DNA from 3 places in the Zhenhengia sp. genome. Region 1 is predicted to be linked to each of the others. Evidence: riboswitches for the same ligand, from Rfam matches in the RefSeq annotation. Region 1 holds a riboswitch; each other region holds the start of a gene.

Region 1 (7,228 bases):
GTCCTTAAAAAATTAGCTTTAACACTTTTTGATAATGAAACAGAAACAATTACAGGTATACAATACGACATCTAGCGAATAATAAACAGGTATATTAGTTATAAGGAGCAAACTATAATGAACATACCTATGAAAAAAATCGCAATCATCTTACTTAGTTTGATGGTCGTTAGTACAGTAAGTTATGCTAAAGACCGACCTAAAGAAAATTATGAAGCTTATACAAAAACATATGGAAAAATACTAAAGACCATGCATAAGGAGCTAAAAAAAGCTCCTAAAACAGGAGATGTCACCATAGATTTTCTCTATGAGCTAAGTAGTCACCACAAAGGGACCTTGGCCATGGTAGAAAATGAGTTAACTAATGGAGATAATCCCGTTATTTGGCAGTTTGCTAGAGGTATTAAACGTACACATTATAAACGAAAAGATCAGATGGAGCTCCTTATTAAACAACTTAAAAAAGAAAAGCTAGTCGATAAGGAGAAAGAAGCGCAGTATCTAGCTCAATATGAAGGTATTATAAGTGAAATGCTTAAGGAAATGGAACAAGCAGATTGCACAGAAAATGTAGATAAAGCTTATCTGCTTCAGATGATAGCAAGTCATAAGGCAACCAACAAACTAGCTGAGCAGTTTGTGCAGTATAGTTCTAATATTACTGTACAGGAAATTGCCACTAAAATGATAGAGCGTCAGACGAAAGAATTGAAACAAATGGAGAAGTTTGTAAGAGAGATAAGGTAAATAGGAAAAATTAAAAAGAGATATACCAAAACGAGTTCATTGAACTGGCTTGGTATATCTCTTTCTTTATATGCTGCAATAGAAGATTCTTTAAGATAAAATGAAAAGAGCAAAAATAAAAGCGTACTGCTAATACAAATGCAGTACGCTTTTATTTTAAGTGAAATATACGACTAAGTTCCTTACGGGCGTGGGAGATGGAGACGGGTAAGCCTTCGATAGGAAAGCCATCCTTAGTCTTAAGGAGTTCCATAAGGTGTCCGATACGAGGTAGCCTTAAATGGATTTGGCGAAGTAGAGAAGGCTTGTTAAAAATTTCATCAGGAGAGCCACATCCTACTATCTCACCTTGATTAAGTAAATAAATATAATCACAGTACATAGGTACAAGATCCATATCATGGGTAGCGATAAGGATTGCAATCCCTAAATCTTGTTGAAGCTCACGAATAAGTTGCATGATTTCACTAACGCCTTGAGGGTCAAGCCCAGCTGTAGGTTCATCTAAAATGAGGACTTCAGGTTCCATAGCAATAATGCCTGCTAGGGCAACGCGCTTTTTCTGACCGTAGCTTAAGCTATGGGTGGGCTTTTGACGGAGCTCATAGGTACCTGTGCGTTTTAGAGCATTTTCTGTTCTAAGATGTGCCTCGCTTTCAGGAATACCTAGGTTGACTACCCCGAAGGAGACATCTTGGTACACACTGGCTGAGAAAAGTTGGGTGTCAGGATCTTGGAATACGATACCTACAGACTGTCTAAGCTGGTTAAGAGACTTAGAGGAGTAGGAAATAGGTAAATTTTTATGATAAACTTGACCCGAAGTAGGCTTTAAGATGCCGTTTAGATTAAGGAATAAGGTAGATTTGCCTGCGCCATTTCCACCAAGGATACCAGTTGTTTTTCCTTTTTGTATTTGTATAGATAGGTCCTTTAAAGCAGGGGTACCATCAGGATAGTTGAAGCAAAGTTGTTTAGTCTCCATAATAATGTTTGCTGACATAGTGCTACCTCCCAAGTAAGAAATTTTCAAATGCAATAAGTCCTAGGAGGATGGCTTCAAGTATAACAAAATAAAGATAGTTAATCTTTTTATAAGCATCTTCATTAAGGACTTTTAAAGAGCCTGTATACCCTCGGCATTCAAGAGCAGTATAGAGGTGATTATTTATCTTAAGCGTGCGGATAAGAATAGTGCTTAGAAGCATGCCAAGTGACTTAATACCCAATCGAAAGCTTTTATAACCAAGTCTTGAAGCCTGCGCAGTGTGCATTGTAAAAGCTGTATCAATAAGAACAAAGATAAAGCGATAAATTAGGCTCATCATTTCAATAAGAAAGGTTGGACATTTAACTTTTTCAAATACCCTTAGAATATCTGTCATAGGAGTAGATAAGCATAAAAAGTATAGGCAGCTTACACTTGCAAATACCTTAAAAAACAGTATGAACACTGTTTGTAAGCCAGAACTTGTAATGCCCACATAAAAGTTGCCTATAGGAAGTGATACTAAGTAAACAGAGGCATCACTGGAAAACTCAAATAATAAAGTAAGGATACTTAGTAGTAAAAAGGTAAGGGGGATCGTCATAAGTTTAAGGTATAAACTCATGACGATATGCCCCTTATAAATGGTAATCCAACTCATTAAGGCAATGACAAAGCAAAACATTATAATAGAGCTTGAACAAAGGCAGGTTATAAGGAGTAGAAAAGTGAGAAGAACTTTCTGAGTAGGATCAAGAGGCCTTAAGGTGGACATATAGGCATATTTATCAATATCTTTCATCGCTTAATCTTCTTTGGCTTTGCTGTGCCCTTTAAGATAACCAAATCCGTAAGCTAGGATACTTGCACCAAAGGCTGCCTGAAGGGCAAAGAGTAAGCTTTCAATTTCACCGCTAGCAGGTTCGATAAGTGGTTCGAACCAAGGTTCATAGTCTGTAGCGATTTGCGTGATAGCTGTTTCAGCCTCACCATCGGCTCCGCCAAACTCCGCGTTTTTTACAAGAAATAAAGGAGAAAAGCTAATAATTACAACAAGTACAATAAGTAAGATATTCATTTTTTTCTCAGACATCATTAATCCTCCTTTGAAAGTCTGCCTAAACTGATAAGACCTTCTTGGCTATATTTTTTTAGAGCATTAATTACAACAACAGTTAAAAGGCCTTCGCTGATAGCTAGTGGTATTTGAGTCATAGCAAAAATTCCGAGGAACTTAAGAAGTGATTCCATAAAGCCGCCAGTTTGGGCTGGAAAGGCGAGGGCGAGCTGAATAGATGTCATAACATATGTAAGAAGATCTCCTAACATAGCAGCTAAAAAGATAGCAAACCACTCAGGCATTTTAGTTTTACGAAGTAATTTATAGATAAAATAAGCTGCAAAAGGGCCTACGATTGCCATAGAAAATACATTAGCGCCTAATGTAGTAATACCACCATGGGCCAAAAGTAGCGCTTGAAACAATAAGACAATACCACCAATAACTACCATTACAGTAGGTCCAAACAGAATAGCACCGAGGCCTACACCTGTAGCGTGGGAACAGCTTCCTGTTACAGAAGGAACTTTTAGTGCTGACAGTACAAAGGCAAAGGCACCAGCCATAGCAAGCACGAGTTTAGTTTTAGAGTCTTCTTGAAGTGTTTTTTTCATAGAAATAATACCTGCTATGAAAAATGGTAGGCATAAAATTCCCCAGCCAATACTCCAGCCTACAGGAAGGAAACCTTCCATAATATGCATAGCCTGTGTATTCATAGTGACTAATCCTGCTACAAAGCAAAATACTCCAAAAATTGGTAACTTTCTTTTCATGATTACATCTCCCTTTTATGATAAATTTTAAAATGAATTGACGCAGTCTAAGGCATGATTTACAAAGAGTTTTTGAATTTCTTTATCTTCACCAAGGCCTTGTAACAAGATTTTAGACTGAATTCCATGTTGTGATAGGATAATCTTCCAAGAATCTTCTTCGTCTCCAGCCATATCGTTGATGGCATGGTCACCTGCCACAAGCATAAAAGGTGCGAGGTAAACCTGAGTTATACTGTCTTTTTGAAGTTTATAAAGTACTTCATCAAGTGTAGGATAGCCTTCCACAGTGCCTACATAAATAGGCGCGCCTAAATGATGGAACATATATTCCAGAGCGCAGTAGGCGGAAAAGGACTCATGGTAAGTACCATGCCCCATAAAGACTACACCTTCATGTTCTTTAAGTTTAGGCAAGCTGTTTAAAGTAGCAGAAACAGCGGCTTTGTAATCATCAATAGTCGTTAAAAGAGGTCTACCAAAATGGAGTTTTTTAAACTTCGCCTTAAAAGGTTCAATCTGCCTTTTAAGTTTGTCATACTCTTCTCCACAAATAATATGTAGAGATTGAATCAGCACCTCATCATAACCAGCTTCATAGATTTTCTGTAGGGCCTGGGAAGCATTATCAATATATAAACCGTCCCTAGAAGCAAGCTTGCGAATAATCATTTGTGAGGTGTAGGCCCTAAAGAAATCATAATCTTTAAAGGTTTTATGGAGTAGATTTTCGCAAGGTTCGATTGTTTTTTTTCGTGTGTCTTCATAGCTCGTGCCGAAGCTCACAACAAGTAAAGCTTTTTTTGACATAATCAGTCTCCTTCTTTGTTGAGTTTTAAATCGCAAGAAGGAAGGCAATAAAAAAAGCTCCCCCGAAGGAGAGCTTATGTATATTTGTGCATAACAAAAAAAGCACAAAATACATATTACCTCCTTTCCCACCGAAAGGGTAATTCTCATTTTAGGTAGGTCTCCTGGCTGACGTATCATCCCTCTTATTCACCTTCCCATACAAAAAGTACAGTGGTTAAGGTAAGCCTTACGAATAAGAAGTCCTCGTCTACAGTAGCGGGGGCTGCAGTGTATCACACGTTTCCCTATTAAGCTAAAGTAGCGCCTAAAATGTCTTTGCTTAAATATATGATGTTATTCGATTGAATATGTCCAGTATAGCGAAAAAAATGTTGAAAAACTAGTCCTAATTATTCGAGAATCATTTTATCCTTAATTTTAATGTCCCAAGTTCCAACGCTTCCAGAAGTCATAAGAGAACCAAGTCTAAAATCATCATTTAATTTATCCCCTTTTTCTACATCATCGTAGAATTGTTTATCAACAGGGATAGCAATCTCCACTTTATTCATAGAATCTTTAATATGGTCATTAATATCAAGGCTTAAGTGAGACTGTTTTACTTCAATAACAACAACGTAGCGAGGACCATTGTCAGTATTATAAAGTCTAGAGATTTCACGGTCAGAAAGGGATTTGCCACAGCCAACTAAAGTAAAGAGAGAAAAGAGGCTGATAGAGGCAATAAGAAAAGCTTTTTTCATATGAGTAGCTCCTATCTTAATTAGTTTAGATAATCCTATTATAGCATATTGACTAGGTGACTATAAAACTCTATAATGAATCAAATATTAAAAATATTTTAGCATACAAATAAAAGGAGTACATGTTCGTGACGTATCATATAACAGAAATGAAAGAGACAGATTGGTTAGGTGTAGCAGATATTTATAAGCAAGGTATTGATACAAAAATCTCTACTTTCCAAACAGAAGTCCCTACTTATAAAGTGTGGGATGAAGGACATATTCAAAGCTGCAGATTTGTAGCCAAGGAAGAAGATAAAGTAGTGGGATTTGTAGCTATAAGCCAATCCTTTGAGCGCTATGTCTATAGAGGAGTAGTAGAACTTAGTATTTATATTCATAAGGACTACAAAGGTAAGGGCATAGCTTCTGCTTTACTTGAAAAACTTATTATGGAATCCGAGAAAGAAGGATTTTGGACACTTGAATCTCTGATTATTAGAGAAAATGAAGCAAGTATAGCCTTACATAAGAAATGCGGCTTTAGAGAAGTAGGTTACAGAGAAAGATTCGGACAGATGGATAACGGCAAATGGCATGATGTAGTGATTATGGAAAGAAGAATTGCAAATTAAAGAATAGATTTAGGGAGAGGGAAAAATGGAGAAGAAGGTACAGGGTACAATTTACTATGTAGATAGTCACAAGGGAAGTGACAACAATCAGGGTACAAGTGTAGATAGGCCGTGGCAGACATTAGAACCTATCAATGCACAATCCTTTAAGCCGGGAGATAAAATTTTATTTGAAGCACATGGCACATGGTGCGGTGGACTGAAGGTGCGAGGTAGTGGACAAGTAGGGGCACCTATTGTAATAGATAACTATACTTATGAAGGGGGTAAATTACAGGTAGGTGTGCCGCAGGTAAGACCACTGATAAAAGGAGCGGGTAAGGTCCTTTATACTCTATGGCTTCATAATGTAAGCTTTTGGGAAGTGAATCATTTAGAAATCACTAACAAGGGAGAAGAGCCTTTAGCGGGGCGAACTGGCGTTATGGTAAGCGGAGATGATGATTTTGATCAAGCAGACGGAAATGCTTTGGAGCACCTTTATCTTAATCATCTCTATGTACATGATGTAAATGGTGATGCAACGACTAAAGATGGACATAACGGAGGTATCTACTATAATATTTTTGCTACAGATCAGGATAGGCCTATTAAGTTTAAAGACGTACGCGTTCAAAATTGCTATGTTAAAGATGTAGCCAGAACAGGAATATCTGTAGGCTCTACAAGGTGCCTAGGACTAAGTAGTAATTTAAGTCATCACACACCAGAAGAATTGAAGCAATATATGCATGAAGAAGTACTCATTAGAAATAACTATGTAGAGCGTTCAGGTGGGGATGCTATTGTTCCTCAATATTGTTATGAACCACTTATTGAGCACAATGTATCTCAAGAAGCAAGTATTGGAACACAGTCAGATCCTAATCTTATGTATAATGCAGCTATATGGCCATGGCAGTGCTATAGAGCTTTATTCCAGTATAATGAAGCTTTTGGAACCTATCTTAATGGAGATGGACAGGCTTATGACTGTGACTTCTCATGGGGAACCACTTATCAGTACAATTATAGCCATGACAATGAAGGTGGCTTTATGCTTGTATGCCAAGACAATACCATTGATTCAGTGGTGAGGTATAATATTAGCCAAAATGATAGACGCTGTTTATTTATGACTTCCAATAAAGAACCTGCCTATATTTATAACAATACATTTTACATAGGAGAACACTTAGATACAAAGATTTTCTCCAATGACCATGGACCTATGGTATGTTGGAATAATATTTTTTATAAAGAAGGAAAAGCGCAGTTATTAGATTGGCATGAAGAAGATGTAACCTATGATACCAACTTGTATTATGGCTTTAGCAATATACCAGAAGATGCTCATTCAATAGTAGAGGATCCATTATTTATATCAGCAGGGGTAGGCCAGACAGGTAATCTAGCAGAAGGACCTACACTTGATACCTTACAAGGATATAGTTTACAAGCTGATTCACCTACTCTTTATAAAGGCAAGGCAATCAAGCAGC
Region 2 (7,228 bases), on a different contig from region 1:
GTTAACTTTGGTTCTGCTGCAGATTGGAACTTCTCACAACTTAGAAAACGTCAACCAGATCTTCCTGTTATGTGTATGGAATTTTGGGATGGCTGGTTCGATCACTGGGAAGTCCCTCACCATACAAGACCGAGCCATGAAGTCGTACAAGTCTTTGAAGATATGCTTGCTCATAATGCACATGTTAACTTCTACATGTTCCACGGTGGTACCAACTTTGGTTTCTATAACGGTGCCAACTTCTACAATGATGCTAATGCACAAGGCTATGGAGCTACTGCAACAAGTTATGACTACTGTGCTCTTTTAACAGAAGCTGGTGATATTACAGAAACTTACTTAGCTATACGCGAGTGTATGGAAAAACACTTTGGTCCTATTCCATATGAAATTCCTGCTAATACAACAAAAAAAGCATACGGCAAAGTAAACTTTACCAAACAAGCACTTCTTTTCGACAATTTAAATAATCTTACTACTAAAAAAGAATCTGCTATGGCAGAAAACATGGAATACTATGATCAAGACTTTGGTTATATCCTTTATCGTACACATGTAGAGGGCCCTCGTGGTGATGTAGGTATTCACTTAACACAAATCCATGACCGTGCTCAAATTTTCATTAATGATGAAGAAGTAGCTGTCTATAAACGTGGCGAAAAACAAGAGTTATCTCGTAACATTCCAAGTGAAGGTATCACTTTAGATATTTTAGTGGAAAATATGGGGCGTATTAACTATGGTCCTCAACTTAAAGACTATAAAGGTCTTGTAGGCGGCTTAACCATTGCAGGCTGTTACCACTTTGGCTATGATGTCTACAATTTAGATATGAAAGACCTTTCAAAACTTGAGTTTAAAGATACTATAGAAAAAACAAATAAACCTTGCTTCTACCAAGCTACTTTTACAGTAGATGAAGCACATGATACATTCCTTAAATTTGAAAACCTTACAAAAGGATTTGTTCTCATTAACGGCTTCAATATTGGTCGTTACTGGAACGTAGGTCCACAAGAAACACTCTTTGTACCAAGTGGACTCCTTAAAGAAGGAGAAAATGAAATCGTCATCTTTGAGCAACATGAAGCTAAAGAGCCAAGTATTGAATTCATTGATTATGCGATTTTAGGATAAATGTTTAATAATCCAAACATTATCAAGCGTATACCTTAATAGCGCAGGCTGTAGTATCTGAAAAGATCAAATTCAATACCTTATTTAAATAAAACATGGTCTACAATAAATTATACCTATAAACCAGCCCCCCTTATTCGACAAAATGAATAAGGGGGGCTGGTTTATTTATACGATACATCCTACTTCACAATAAAATAAGGATAGCCATAGGATACTTCTTCATAGATATTAGCATCTATCCCAAATACCTCTTTTAAAATCTCTTTCGTTATAACTTCTTTTGGACTTCCTTCTATAACTTTACAGCCTTCTTTCATAGCTATAATCCTATCTGAATAACGACTGGCTTGATTAATATCATGTAGAACCATAACCACAGTAATGCCCATTTCATCATTAATTCTCTTAATAAGCTCAAGTACTTCATGTTGATGTGCAATATCAAGGTAAGTAGTTGGTTCATCTAGAAGCAGGATTTCAGTTTGCTGTGCTAATGCCATGGCAATCCATGCACTTTGCCTTTCTCCTCCAGACATAGTGGACATCTTACGATTTTGAAGATGGGTAATACCCGTCTCATTAATCGCCCAATCTATAATACGCCAATCCTCTTCCTTTAATCTCCCCATCCAATCCAGGTAAGGATTTCTTCCATAACTTACAAGGTCTCGTACGAGAAAATCATCTGGCACAAGAGGTGACTGAGGCAGAATCGCTAACTTTTTTGCAAGTGTCTTATGGGAGTAGCTATGAATAGATTGGTTATCTATAAAAATATCCCCTGAAGCAATTTTCTTATTCTTGCTCAAAGCCTTAAGCAAAGTGGATTTACCACATCCATTAGGCCCAATAATAGTAGTAATGGTGTGTGGCTTAATACAAAAAGAGAGATCTTTGATTACCATATGCTGTTCATAACCTAAAGTAAGCTTTCTACTTTCTAGCACTCTTAATCCCTCCTCTTAATAAGTATAAGAAAAATGGTACACCAACTATTGCCATAATAATTCCAACTGGAATTTCCATAGGCTCAGCAACTACTCTTCCTATAGTGTCACAAAGCATAAGTACCCCCGCTCCTGTTAAGGCACTTGCTGGTAATAAATATTTATAATCAGACCCAATCAAAATTCTAGAAATATGTGGTACAATTAAGCCCACAAAACTAATGAGCCCCACTACACTTACTGCACTGGCAGCCAAAAGAGAAGTTAATAAAATAAGAATAACGCGTAGCCTCTCCACATTTACACCTAAACTTCCTGCTATCTCATCACCTAATAGTAAGATATTAAGCTTTTTAGAGAGTATCATAGCCACTATAAAACCAATTAAGGCATAGGGCCAAATCCTATTAAAGTCATTCCAAGCCTTAACCGATAAGCTCCCGATAGAAAAACCTAAGGTGTTGTGCACCCTATCAGGAAAAAAAATCAAAATAAGATCTACTAAAGCATTTAATAAAGAAGAAACGGCTAGCCCTGCCAGCACCATACGAAGCGGATTAATCCCATCCTTCCAAGAGAGTATAAAGATAAGTACCGTTGTGAGTACCGCTCCAACAAAGGCTGCTGGCGTCACTAAATACTCATATTGTGGGAATAAAACTAAGCAAATAACAGACATAAGTCCTGCTCCTGATGTAATCCCAATAGTACTTGGAGAAGCCAGTGAATTTCTCATGATCCCTTGCAAAATAGCGCCTGCTAATGCTAGGCATACCCCTACTAACCCAGCTACAAAAGTTCTTGGTAAGCGTATGTTATAAATAATATTATGGTTCATACCACTTTTCTCTACAAAAATAGCCTTTATAATATCCATAGGCCCTACTTTATAAGCACCCAATCCAATACTTATAAATAAACTTACAATGACAAATAGTATAAGTCCTATTAGGACCATTCCCTTGTATCTAGGTGTATCTCTAAAATCCGTTTTCATTATTTGGCTTCTTTCTCAAAAAAATCTCTTCCAAATAAGCAAAAGCTTCATCATAGCGCGCATTTGGTTTGTATACAAATAAATCTTTTGGTAAGTAATGTACTTCATCATTTTGTACGGCTGTTAAAGCATTCCAAGCTGGATTGCTCTCTAAATCTTTTGCGATTTTTGCTTTCACCCCTTCTACATCTCCCATCGTACTAATAAGAATATAATCCGGGTCCGCTTCAATCAATTTCTCAAAGCTAAAAGCTACTCTTGTTTCACCTTCAACTACTATATCTTCAGGTTTTACAATATTCTCTACACCTAATAAGCTTGTCATTTCACCTATAGAGGAATCATCTGTATCTACTTTAATTTCTTTGCTTGTCGAATAAAGTACTGCTACTGAAGGATGCTCTTTATTTTCCTTGGCTCTTTCTATAATCCCTTCACATTTTTCTACTACAGGCATGACTTTCTCTTCAAATAAATCTTCTGTTCCTAGTATCTTACTGAAAATATAAGCATTATTTTGGAAAGCACTATAGGCTTTTGTTGAGGCATCAATCACTACCCATTCAATACCATTTTGATCAAGTATATCTGCAAATTGTGTTTGACTATTCGTTGTATGCATTAAGACTAAATCTGGCTCTAATGCAAGTAAGGCTTCAATACTTACTTTATTAAAAGACCCTAAGTCTGTAATATTCATAGCTTCTGGTGGTACATTAGACTCACCACTTACACGTGCAACAGATTCACCACCTACTAAATACCATAAATCTAATATGGAATTTAACAGCACAACCGTTCTTTCTGGTTTTTTAGTAAGGGTTTTCTCATTACCTTCTCCATCTACAAAAGTTACGGTTGTATCTGTTTCAGCTAAAATAAGTTTTTCATAACCCTTTTCATGCTCTTCTTGTACAGATTTGCTCTCTTGAATGTTCTCATGCTCTTGTACTTGTTCAATTTGAGTTTCTACATCGACACTTCCTTTGGGCTGACTACACCCTACTAGACTTGCACACATTAAAATCCCTGCTAAAACTAAGCTTAACTTCTTCATTTTCTTCACTCCTATAGTTTTTTAGTCATAAAAAAATCTCCTATTTCTAGGAGACGCGTGCAAATCAAGCCCATTAAATCTTTTTAGACTTAATGCGCTTTCATTACACCCTCCATCCATCGTAGAGTTAATGGTGTTTCATTATAGGCAGGTCTTCTGACTTAGGTTCATCAAACTTATCGCCTTCCCTTCTTTCAAAAGTGGCCTTTCTGATAAGCTCTCCCCCTTACAGCGGCGGGACCGTACAGTACTCTCAACTGTTTCCCTATTAAGCTATGTAAAATAGCACCTATAACATTTCTCCATATTACAATTATTTTAATTTAATGTCAATATTTATACTTTTCTTATGCTTAAAACGAGTAGCCTTTTTACCAAGGCTACTCGTTTTAAGTTTTTTCTCTAAAGTTTTATAAGCCTTAATTTTTTTAATGCTGTTATTCTTCTAAACTCTGTAATAAAAGTGCTATCATTTTTGCTACCTCCGCACGTGTTGCCTGAGCTAATGGCGCGAAGTTGCCATGCTCTCTACCATCTATAATATTAGCTGCTTTCATAGCATAAACAGCTTCTCTTGCATAAGCTTTAATGACCTTATCATCTGCAAAAAGCTCTCTCTTTGTAGCGTTGTCCCAAGTATAATGTTGTACCTGGCTCATATAGCGATAGAGCATCACTGCCATATCCTGACGTGTAATGGTCTCTTGTGGGTTGAAGCAAGTACCGCTTCCTTGTACAATCCCCATTACCTTCGCCCATGCTACAGCAGGCATAAACCAATCTATATCTTGAACATCTTGAAAAGTGCTTTCTGTATATAAGCTTAAATCAACTTGACTCATATGAGCTAAAATCTGTACAAACTCAGCGCGTGTTATCCAATCATTTGGTGCAAAAGTCGTTTCTGTCTTTCCTTTAATCAGACCTTTTGCCATAAGATATTCGATATACTCTTTGGCCCAACTTGTCTCAATATCTGTAAAGAGATAAACTGGTGCTCCTTCTTCCTTAGGTTCTTTATAAAGGACTATAAATTCGCCACATTTACTGGTCCTAAATAGAACTGTCTTGGTATCTTCATCATAAAGGCTACCTTCTATAAGCTGTAACTGCTCATCTTCTGTAACCCAGTATACTTTCAAGTACTCAGGTTCTTGCGTATCCTTAAGCTTATAAGGCACAGCAACTTCTATCTTCTCTTCTCCTAAACTTAAACTATCTTTTTGAGCTGTTTGTAAGTTAAAGACCAAGATAGTACCCTCACCTATTTGTTCTTTAATTTCTTGGCTTAGATCCTTTTGATGCAATTGTTTAAGCGTAAAATCAATTGCCTTTTCATCTGCCTCTTTAACCATTTGCTTAAGTGCCTTTTCATCTAATGTAAAGGTTGCCCACTCTGTTACAATCTGCAACGTAGTATGCTGTGTTTGACCTAAAGCTTCTACAACTTCACTTGGTAATTTTAGACTTATACCTACTGCTTCATCTGGTAACTCCACTTTAATTTGTGCTAGGCTATCTTCTTTATCGTTACTTTGAAGTTGATTGATAAACTGTGTTTTCTGATTAAATTCAAAGGTAAAGTAAGCTGTACCTCCTTGGACTTTTACAGGTCTTAGCGTAACTGTTGCAGATTGCCCTACTACATTTCCGCCATCTGTATTACTTCCCCAATGTTCTGAGTCTTCTTCCTTCATATAATCATCTGTATAATGCCACACAATATGATCTCCCTCATAAACTGGATACTGCCTTAAACCATAAAGTGGATGGGCTCCATTAACTGTATACATCCATCCTGAATGAATACCATTACTAAATTCTCTTAGCCATTCGCCTCTTGGTGACTGAATCCCTCCAATATACCCCGGCTGTGATTCATCATAGCTTAATCCTGCCTCACTTAGCGCTTTATGGAAAACATCAAATACAACAGAACCTTCTGGTACAGTAATTGACCTTTCTGGTATCCATGTCTCAAAGTCTACATGTTTATCTGCTGTTTCATGAACGGAGTCACCTATCAGCTCAAAGGTAACCGTAATCATTTCCTTATCATCTGGATCTGGGTCTGGCCCTGGCGTACTTACCTCTTGAAGCTGTTCATGTGCTAGAATAATGGCTTGACATCTTTCATAAATCTCATGAGCTGTTGCATTAGCATTATGCGTTACAATAGTAAGAGCCATTGCCTCATTTTCAAAGACTTTAAAGCTCTCAGCTGTATAAAGTGCACAATCTGTAAAGTAAGGAAGTTTATGAGAAGTCATTTTCTCTATAAGTTCTTTGAGTCTAAAGTAATGCTCACCATACCCTTTAATCTTTCCTTCAGGTACCCTCATAGCTTCATTATAAGTCCACCTTAAAGCCTCTACTTGTTCTTTAGGACAACTAGTTACATCTCCCTCCAAAATCAGCTTTGCTTGTTCTATCACACCATCTAAGTGCGCTCTTGTTAAATATTGTCTTTGCCATACATTTGTTCCTTGGACAATAGTGCCTAGTGCAATAATGGCGTCTTTGTCAAAATCCTTAAAATCCATATTAGGTATTGTTATAAATCTTCCATCGTCTAACTGGGCTTTTTTAATAATATCGAGTGGATTTTGCCCTGCTATGCTCCATTTCTCACTTGTTACATCTTCTCCAGCTGCCACTAGCCCTGCTACCACACAAGAATGGGTATTAATATTTTGGTTTTGGTATTGTATATGGTCAAAGGTACTACGGTATTCCCCTTCTTGTACCTGCCGATCTTTGAAGGAATCAATAATCTCTTGCATTTCTGCTTGACCAACAACATCTTTATGATTTTGAATACCAATAAGTGCCCAACCTCTCATATCTAAATCAAAAGTATCATCAGCAGCTTGATCTTTTACAATATTAATGAGCGCCTCATTATACGTAGCACCTGCTGCATCTAGTGCATACAACGCCCAAATATTGTTAGCATAAGGTCCGTAAACACCTCCTATTTTTTCTAAAGCCTGCAACTTTTCTACATAATTAATGCCTTTATAGTTATAAGGATTTTCTCCCATAATCACCAATTGTAAAATAATAGCTGCATAATCTGTTGCTTGA
Region 3 (7,228 bases), on a different contig from region 1:
CTTAACCTGGTATCTGGAACACCCATAATTAGGAAACCATCCATTAACCTTATACATCCAGCCTGAGAGCTCCCCCACGTCAAACTCATAAAGATTATGAATGCCTTCTATATAAGCACTGTTATACATAGGGGTAAACTCAAACTCCATATGAATCTTAGCATTTGTAACTTCTCTTAAGAGTACATCAAATACACTTTCTCCCTCATAAGCTGTAACTTCTTGTAGATGAAAGATAATACCATCTTCCGGTACTAATTGCCATTTAGCAGTTTCTAATAAATCTATATTATTTAATATGGTTTCACAGGTAATAGAAAGCTTTACTTTAAAAGATTTTTCCTTATTGATAGTGATAGCTTCTGGTTCAACGGGCTTAGGTTTATTTTCTGGTACAGGATCTGTCAAATACTTGTCTCGTTCTACTTCTTCTACCTGTTCTGTTTCAGATTGACTGCTATATTCTACTTGCCCCGGCGTATAAACCTTCTGATGAGATACCTTGCTTCCTAGAAACCATGTTATGATGAGGCACATTAAAACAGCTAACAAAACTTTAATTTTTTGTTTCATCTCTACTTATACACCTTTATATCTGTCATATCATATAAGGAAGTTTGACCTTTTAATAATCGCTCATAGGCTACTAATGCATAGTAAGCCTGCTCTGTAGCCATTTGATCTATTTTTCCATCACGTAAATGCCTAAATCCGCCTCCACTCACATAATACTCCATTAAAGCATCTATAGGACTCTTACCATTTTTTATAAACCGTGCATCTTTTTGAGGATCAAGACCTAGTGAGCAAAGTGCTACAATGACTTGAGCTGTACTTTCTGATGTCTCTATACCTTCTCCTAAAACAAGCCCATACTCACTTATAAAGCCACCACTTTTACTTTGCTTCTGAGATAAAAGCTTAAGCGCTTTATCTACTGCTTTTGTTACATATTCATAATTTTTCTGATTATAATAAGGTGCTAAGGCTTGGAGTGTCATAGCTGTCATATCCATATCCGCCTTTGCTCCATTTTTACTTAAACTAAACCCTCCATCTTTTGTTCTATAATCTTTTAAGATCTTTTCTATAATACTATTACGAGAAATCGTTGCATCTTTAGGCCTTGTAGACTGCTTTAAATCTATGGTTATAAGACCAAATACCAATTCATTTAAACCTTGTCTATCTCCTAAACCTTGATGTGCCTTAGGTAGATCAGACATTTTCTTTTCTTTATTCCAAGAGTATTCTATTAAATCTATGCCTGCTACATGCATAGGGTCCTTTCCTATAGCTGTAAGTGCAATAGCAAGTCTCTGGGTTTCTGTCACTTTTAGTCCCCATTTTCTTGTTGCTTTTGCTTCTTCTTGCTTAATTTTTTCTACTACACATTTGTAATAATCTTCGTAGTATGTCTTAGGGACATCTACCCCTCTACGTGCAAGGCCTAAAACTGCCCACTCGCCTCCAATAGAGCCTACTGTTGGCTTTTTGACTTTATTCAATATATAGCTGGTTGTATGATCAAGTGCATCTTTAACTTCACTTTCAATACTTCTTAACTGCGTTTGAGTAGTAGAAGAAAGATTCTGCCCACTTGGTGTCACCACTGGTGTTGCATAAATAGGTAAACATACATTTAAAGTAAGTATGACCACAATAACCCATGCAATGATTTTGTTATCCCCTCTCATTCATTAACCCTTCTTTCATATCATGCGCATAAAAAAACTCCTATCTATGGACAGGAGTATAGCGCGCGCTTTTCTTATATTCCTCCCTGTCCCAGAGGCATAAGTTTAAAATTACTTGGCAGGTCTCCTGACTTTATGATTTAGCCTCAGCTTTCCCTTCTCAAAGACCTAAGTCTTCAATGGTTATGAAAGCCTTGTAATCACATACAGTAATGGAAGTTGTGCTGGATTCTCACCAGCTTCCCTATTATCAGCTAACAGGACATTACCTATAGCTGACCAAATAACTTATATGATTGAATTCTATAACAGTATATTAAGTAGACAAGTTTATGATGTCTTAATTTGAAAAATTATTCTATTAATCCATATTTGATTTTGACACGTTCTATTTTCTCAATCATAGGCTTTGACAAAATAAGCAAGAAAAAAACTGTAGCGAATGCATGAATAAGGTCAAAAGGAAGCCCTGATAAACAATAGATTATAAGAAGTTCTAATGTAAACTGACCTGTTGCGGCAAGCATAGATTGTGTATTCATAAGAGGTCCATAAATAAGTAAGGTTGACAGTCCACCAAATACACATAGATAGAGATAAATCCAACCGTTCTTCTTAAGCAGTCCTTTTTTAAACAAAATCCCTGCTAAAAAACCAATAATACCAAAAGAAAACATTTGCCATGGCGTCCAAGGGCCCTGCCCAAATAAAAAGTTAGACACAAATCCCGACATAGCACCTACTAGAAAACCTGACTCTGCTCCAAGACATACGCCTGCAATAATCACAATAGCTACAACAGGCTTAAACTGAGGCAACATAAAAAATGCCCATCTGCCTGCCACTGCAATAGCAACTAAAACAGCAATAACCATAAGCTCTCTTGCCTTAGGCTTACGCCCCTCAAACACCATAAAAAAAGGGAGCATCGTATAAAAAATAATAAGCATGCTTATAAAGTAATACTTTCTGTCATCTAGCACTGTAAGTCCCCAAAAAATAGTCAGGGGAATAATCAGTAAAATAAAAAAAGCTTCAACCAGCGTTCTTTTAGATAAGCGTTTTACGCCTTGTTCTTTTCCCATAATGTGATAACATCCTTTATTGTTACGCCATTTTCAAATACAAACCTAGACATACGATTACTACTTGTGGTATAAAAGCTATTTCTGCTAAAAAAGATATTACTTGGCGCCTCGCTAATTAAATCGCCGTTAAAGAACATACCGCACCGATCTACATACTGGGCACAGAACTCAATGTCATGGGATACCATTAAAATAGTGACCCCTTTACTTGTAAGTTCTCTTAAAATCTGTGCGAGTTGCCTTTTAAAATAAGCATCCATCCCTTTAGTAGGCTCATCTAAAAGTAAAATCTGTGGTTCTAACAAAAGAATCTTGGCTAAAGCTAACCTTTGCTGCTCACCACCGCTTAAATCATAAGGATGTGCCTTTAAAAGATACGCCATATGGGTAAGCTTTGTTACCCTATCAATAGCATCTTTATCCTTTGCTATATCCCTAAGGTCTTCTAATACAGTCTTCTTGACAAAAAGTGCCTGTGGATTTTGAGGTAAAGTGACAATACGTTTTTTAGCTAGATTGATCTTACCATGATGAGGTTTTAGCATACCTCCTACTAAATTTAAAGTAGTGGTCTTACCTGTTCCATTGCCGCCTAGTAGACCATAAAACTCTCCTTCGTTTACAGAGAAGGAAAGATCACTAATAATATCTGGCCCTTCTTTTTCATACTTAAAGTAAACGTGTTTAAATTCTATAGCTTTCTTATCAGATGCAGGCTTATGACTTTTTTCAAGCCTTGGCACCCTGATTTCTTTATTTTTAAAATAGCGCTCTATACTCTGTCTTCCCTCTCTAATGGTAAGAGGATATTCATCTTGCACCATATGACTTACAATTTGCATAGACGATGGCATGGCATAAAACATAGGATGATTCATCTCTTTTAACAACCTACCAGCTTGCGTTGGCGTAGCATCTATCAGCAGCTTACCGCCATCTATAACAAATATACGATCACTCATAGGCAAGATTTCTTCTAATCTGTGCTCTGCTATTAAGATGGTAATACCTAAGTCTCTATTAATTTTCTTAATGGTATCTAAAAAGTTTATAGCCCCTACTGGGTCAAGTTGTGAAGTGGGTTCATCCAGAATAATCACTTCTGGCTGCATCGCCATAATAGAGGCTAAATTCAGAAGCTGCTTCTGCCCACCTGAAAGTTCTATCACCTTCTTATGAAACCAGTGCTGTATACCAAAGAAACTAGCCATCTCTCCCACTTTTAACCGAATTTCTGCCGCATCGTACCCCAAACTCTCCAGGCCAAAAGCTAATTCATGCCACACTTTATCCGTCACAATTTGATTATCTGGATTTTGAAGGACATAACCTATTTTAGAAGCCTGCTCTCTTAAATCTAGTCTATTTATATCCCGCTCCTCATACAGAATTTCCCCCTCTTTCTCCCCATGAGGTGCTAAAACAGGTTTAAGTTGCCGCATCAAGGTAGTCTTACCACTTCCAGAATCCCCACAAATGGTTATAAATTCCCCCTTTTCTATCGTTAGATTTATACGTTTTAAGGCATAATCTTCTCCAAATGGATATTTAAAACTAAAATCCTTTAGTTCGAATAAAGCCATCTCTCCCCTCCTTACTAAACACTTTGCTTGCTTATTCGCCACATGATTTCATCATAAATATTTAGGAAAATAGGCATATAGCATAACAAAAAATAACTGATAAAAACGAAGTTGCTCCAAACTGTAACAGGTGTAAACTGAATACGTGGAAAATAATTCACATAGATCAGTCCACTACAAGCACCCATAGCGACAAGCGCTATAAGGATAGCCAATAGACCTATTACCACTTTATCCTTCAAAGTCATCTTGTAAATTGAAAAAGCTGTACGACCTTTAAGCCCATATCCTCTTGCCTTCATACTATCTGCTGTTTCAATACTGCTTTCTAAAGACCAGGTCACCATAATGGATAGGATTTTAAGACCATTTCTTGCACGCCTTAGGACATTCCCCTGGGACACATCATTCCCTATACACTTTTGCGCATTGGAAATCGTTTTAATCCTTGCTTTATACAAGGGTACAAAGCGTAGAACCATGGAAAAAATCAACGAAGAAGCTGGAATGACCTTACCAAATAGGTACATGATTTTGTCCGAAGACATAATCTGGTTATGACAGGAAAACCAAATAATGACGTTAATAATCATAGTAGCCGATACAATGCCATAGATGATGCTTTCTAGCGTAAAAGGATTGCCGTCTTTAAGATAAAACAAAATGGTCATACCCTCATGATTAAAGAGGGGATTCACGCAATCTAGAACTAACATACTCGGTAGCATATAAACTAGCTTAAACTTCAGCGCCTTTTTCCTATTTAGCATAATAGAATAAATGCAGGCCCCACTTAGTGATAAAGCCATGTAAACAGGATGTAAGAAAAACATCGCAAAAATAATGACAGCAAAAAAGTATACGAAGTTGACCACAGGATGATACTTTTCAAAACAATCTACCATATGAACCTCCTTTTTTCTCCTTTGTTTTCTATCCTATTAGCCAAAACTAAAAGTTATGCCTTTCCTTCATCCAGTTTAAGGAGTCTATAAGCTGATTTTTATCTGCTATCTCTAAGGTTCCTGTAGACTTTGGCGCTACCTGTCTAATATGCTCTAAAGTGGTTTGCATATTAAGAGTCCCCTTATGCACTGCATGATGCAAATCTTTATTTCCATCATTATTATGAATATGGACATGCCCGATGCGGCTACCTAAACCATTTACCCATTCATCTATAGACTTAGAAGAATAAGCATTCACATGGCCTACATCTAAACATGCTGTAAAGGCCTTATGCCCTACTTCATCAATGACTTTTGCCATAGGCCAGTATGCTTCCTCATAAACATTTTCAAGATGGACTTTGATACTTTCATCTTTATCGCTCATAAATGCTTTCCAAAATGCAATGGAATTGCCTAGCCAGCCCTCTATATAATAAGTAATCGGAATAAAACCTGTATGGTACACAATTCTCTTTGCCCCCAACTGCTTGGCTATTTCATAGGCCGTTTCAAAACGCTCCATCGTTACCCTCTTAATTTGTGAATCAAAACTGGCTGGCGATAAGTCAAAGAAAGGGCCATGCAGAGAGAGTTCCCTCTCTTTTAGAAATCTTCCTAGACGCTTTTCATATTTTTTAAGTTCTGTCTGGGCATTATCGAGTACATCTGAAATACTAAAATGTATGATTTCTATTCCTACATCATATTGCTCCAGTATTTCTATCATTTGACTTTCTTCTAATAAATCTGATATATAGATCATCTTTCTCCTCCAATGTGTTTCTCTCTTTAATAAAGTATAGAACGCTTAACCACTTTATGCAAAAAGCACTTGATAGAGGTATAGTTTTCCTCCATCAAGCGCTTTTAATAGGATTTATCTTCTTCTGAAATCTATGTCTTTACTCATCTTAGAGCTGCACAACAAGCTTTTCAATACTACGACCTTCTTTTAATTTTTTACGATATATCATTGTACATTTTTTGTATTTTTGAAAAGTCTTTTCAGCTTCTTTCTCATTATTATAAACTTTCCAATATCCTATACATTTACAATTCTGTCCTTTATTTTCAATGAAGCCTTTTACATCTTCAATAGGATAACCTAAAAATATCCCAATCTCATGTGGAAAGGTTTCATATCTTCGTAACCTCTCACTAAGCCTCTTAATACAAGCATCCGGATAACAATTCCTATAACCTTGTTCTTTTAAAAAACTTTGAACTTCTTCTACGCCTATGTCCTTTGCTAATTTTTCAGGTCTAAAAACATAAATTAATGCTCGATCTTTCATAACTGTCAAAAGGGACATATAAACCCCTTTACAATTCAAAATACTATTCCATTCCTTAATAGCTGCTTTAATACAGCAAAGCGATTCACACTTGCAATTAAAAAGACTTCCCGTTTTCATCCCTGCTAGAGTTGGTGCACAATGGGTTACAAGTAATTCCTCAGACATATTTCCACCTCGCCTTTTTGATAATTCTTATCATTTAAGGATATAATAGCTTATTCACAGCCATCTGTCAATAATTTTGATAACAACTCTCATTTACTAAAACGGTATCTATCCTATCAAACGAAGTTTCTGGAAATACTCCTACTCTCTTTCTAACAATTTATTTACAATACACTCCGCTTCTTCCAGAGAGATATGCTTGATGATGGACAACTCATCTAGTAGAAGTCTTCTTGCCTTCATTAAAATAGTTCGTTCAATGCTACTAAGTGATTTAGTATACTCCATACAAGTTAGATCTCTAACAACTTCACTGCAGCTGATAAAAGAACCAGACGAAAGCTTCTCTTGATTTTGCTTCGTCCTTTGTCTCGCATCAACAGAATAATCAAGTTCTACTTCTTTCTTATATAAAATAGCCTGTACTTTATCAGCTTCTTCTTGATT

Evidence for each region. Region 1 has a riboswitch for cobalamin ahead of ACLTBU_RS12475 (sirohydrochlorin cobaltochelatase). Riboswitches for the same ligand answer to the same signal wherever they lie in the genome.
Region 2: it holds a riboswitch for cobalamin, as region 1 does, so the genes downstream of both, ACLTBU_RS09655 (ABC transporter substrate-binding protein) here and ACLTBU_RS12475 (sirohydrochlorin cobaltochelatase) in region 1, are expected to answer to the same signal.
Region 3: it holds a riboswitch for cobalamin, as region 1 does, so the genes downstream of both, ACLTBU_RS09635 (prenyltransferase/squalene oxidase repeat-containing protein) here and ACLTBU_RS12475 (sirohydrochlorin cobaltochelatase) in region 1, are expected to answer to the same signal.

The regions. Positions count from the first base shown of each region.
Region 1 is NZ_JBKVCH010000011.1:80,216-87,443, forward strand. Features, by position in the region: gene ACLTBU_RS12445 (TIM-barrel domain-containing protein) at 1-75, shown strand, start outside; gene ACLTBU_RS12450 (DUF305 domain-containing protein) at 118-750, shown strand; gene ACLTBU_RS12455 (ATP-binding cassette domain-containing protein) at 902-1,753, opposite strand; gene cbiQ (cobalt ECF transporter T component CbiQ) at 1,758-2,540, opposite strand; gene ACLTBU_RS12465 (energy-coupling factor ABC transporter substrate-binding protein) at 2,544-2,831, opposite strand; gene ACLTBU_RS12470 (energy-coupling factor ABC transporter permease) at 2,834-3,574, opposite strand; gene ACLTBU_RS12475 (sirohydrochlorin cobaltochelatase) at 3,602-4,384, opposite strand; cobalamin riboswitch at 4,521-4,710, opposite strand; gene ACLTBU_RS12480 (hypothetical protein) at 4,777-5,130, opposite strand; gene ACLTBU_RS12485 (GNAT family N-acetyltransferase) at 5,259-5,747, shown strand; gene ACLTBU_RS12490 (hypothetical protein) at 5,773-7,228, shown strand, end outside.
Region 2 is NZ_JBKVCH010000007.1:130,107-137,334, reverse strand. Features, by position in the region: gene ACLTBU_RS09670 (glycoside hydrolase family 35 protein) at 1-1,137, shown strand, start outside; gene ACLTBU_RS09665 (ABC transporter ATP-binding protein) at 1,320-2,087, opposite strand; gene ACLTBU_RS09660 (FecCD family ABC transporter permease) at 2,074-3,084, opposite strand; gene ACLTBU_RS09655 (ABC transporter substrate-binding protein) at 3,068-4,141, opposite strand; cobalamin riboswitch at 4,270-4,449, opposite strand; gene ACLTBU_RS09650 (S-layer homology domain-containing protein) at 4,579-7,228, opposite strand, start outside.
Region 3 is NZ_JBKVCH010000007.1:118,964-126,191, reverse strand. Features, by position in the region: gene ACLTBU_RS09640 (DUF4430 domain-containing protein) at 1-573, opposite strand, end outside; gene ACLTBU_RS09635 (prenyltransferase/squalene oxidase repeat-containing protein) at 576-1,697, opposite strand; cobalamin riboswitch at 1,797-1,996, opposite strand; gene ACLTBU_RS09630 (ECF transporter S component) at 2,051-2,782, opposite strand; gene ACLTBU_RS09625 (ABC transporter ATP-binding protein) at 2,761-4,368, opposite strand; gene ACLTBU_RS09620 (energy-coupling factor transporter transmembrane component T) at 4,383-5,273, opposite strand; gene ACLTBU_RS09615 (sugar phosphate isomerase/epimerase family protein) at 5,320-6,081, opposite strand; gene ACLTBU_RS09610 (DUF3793 family protein) at 6,230-6,781, opposite strand; gene ACLTBU_RS09605 (CarD family transcriptional regulator) at 6,923-7,228, opposite strand, start outside.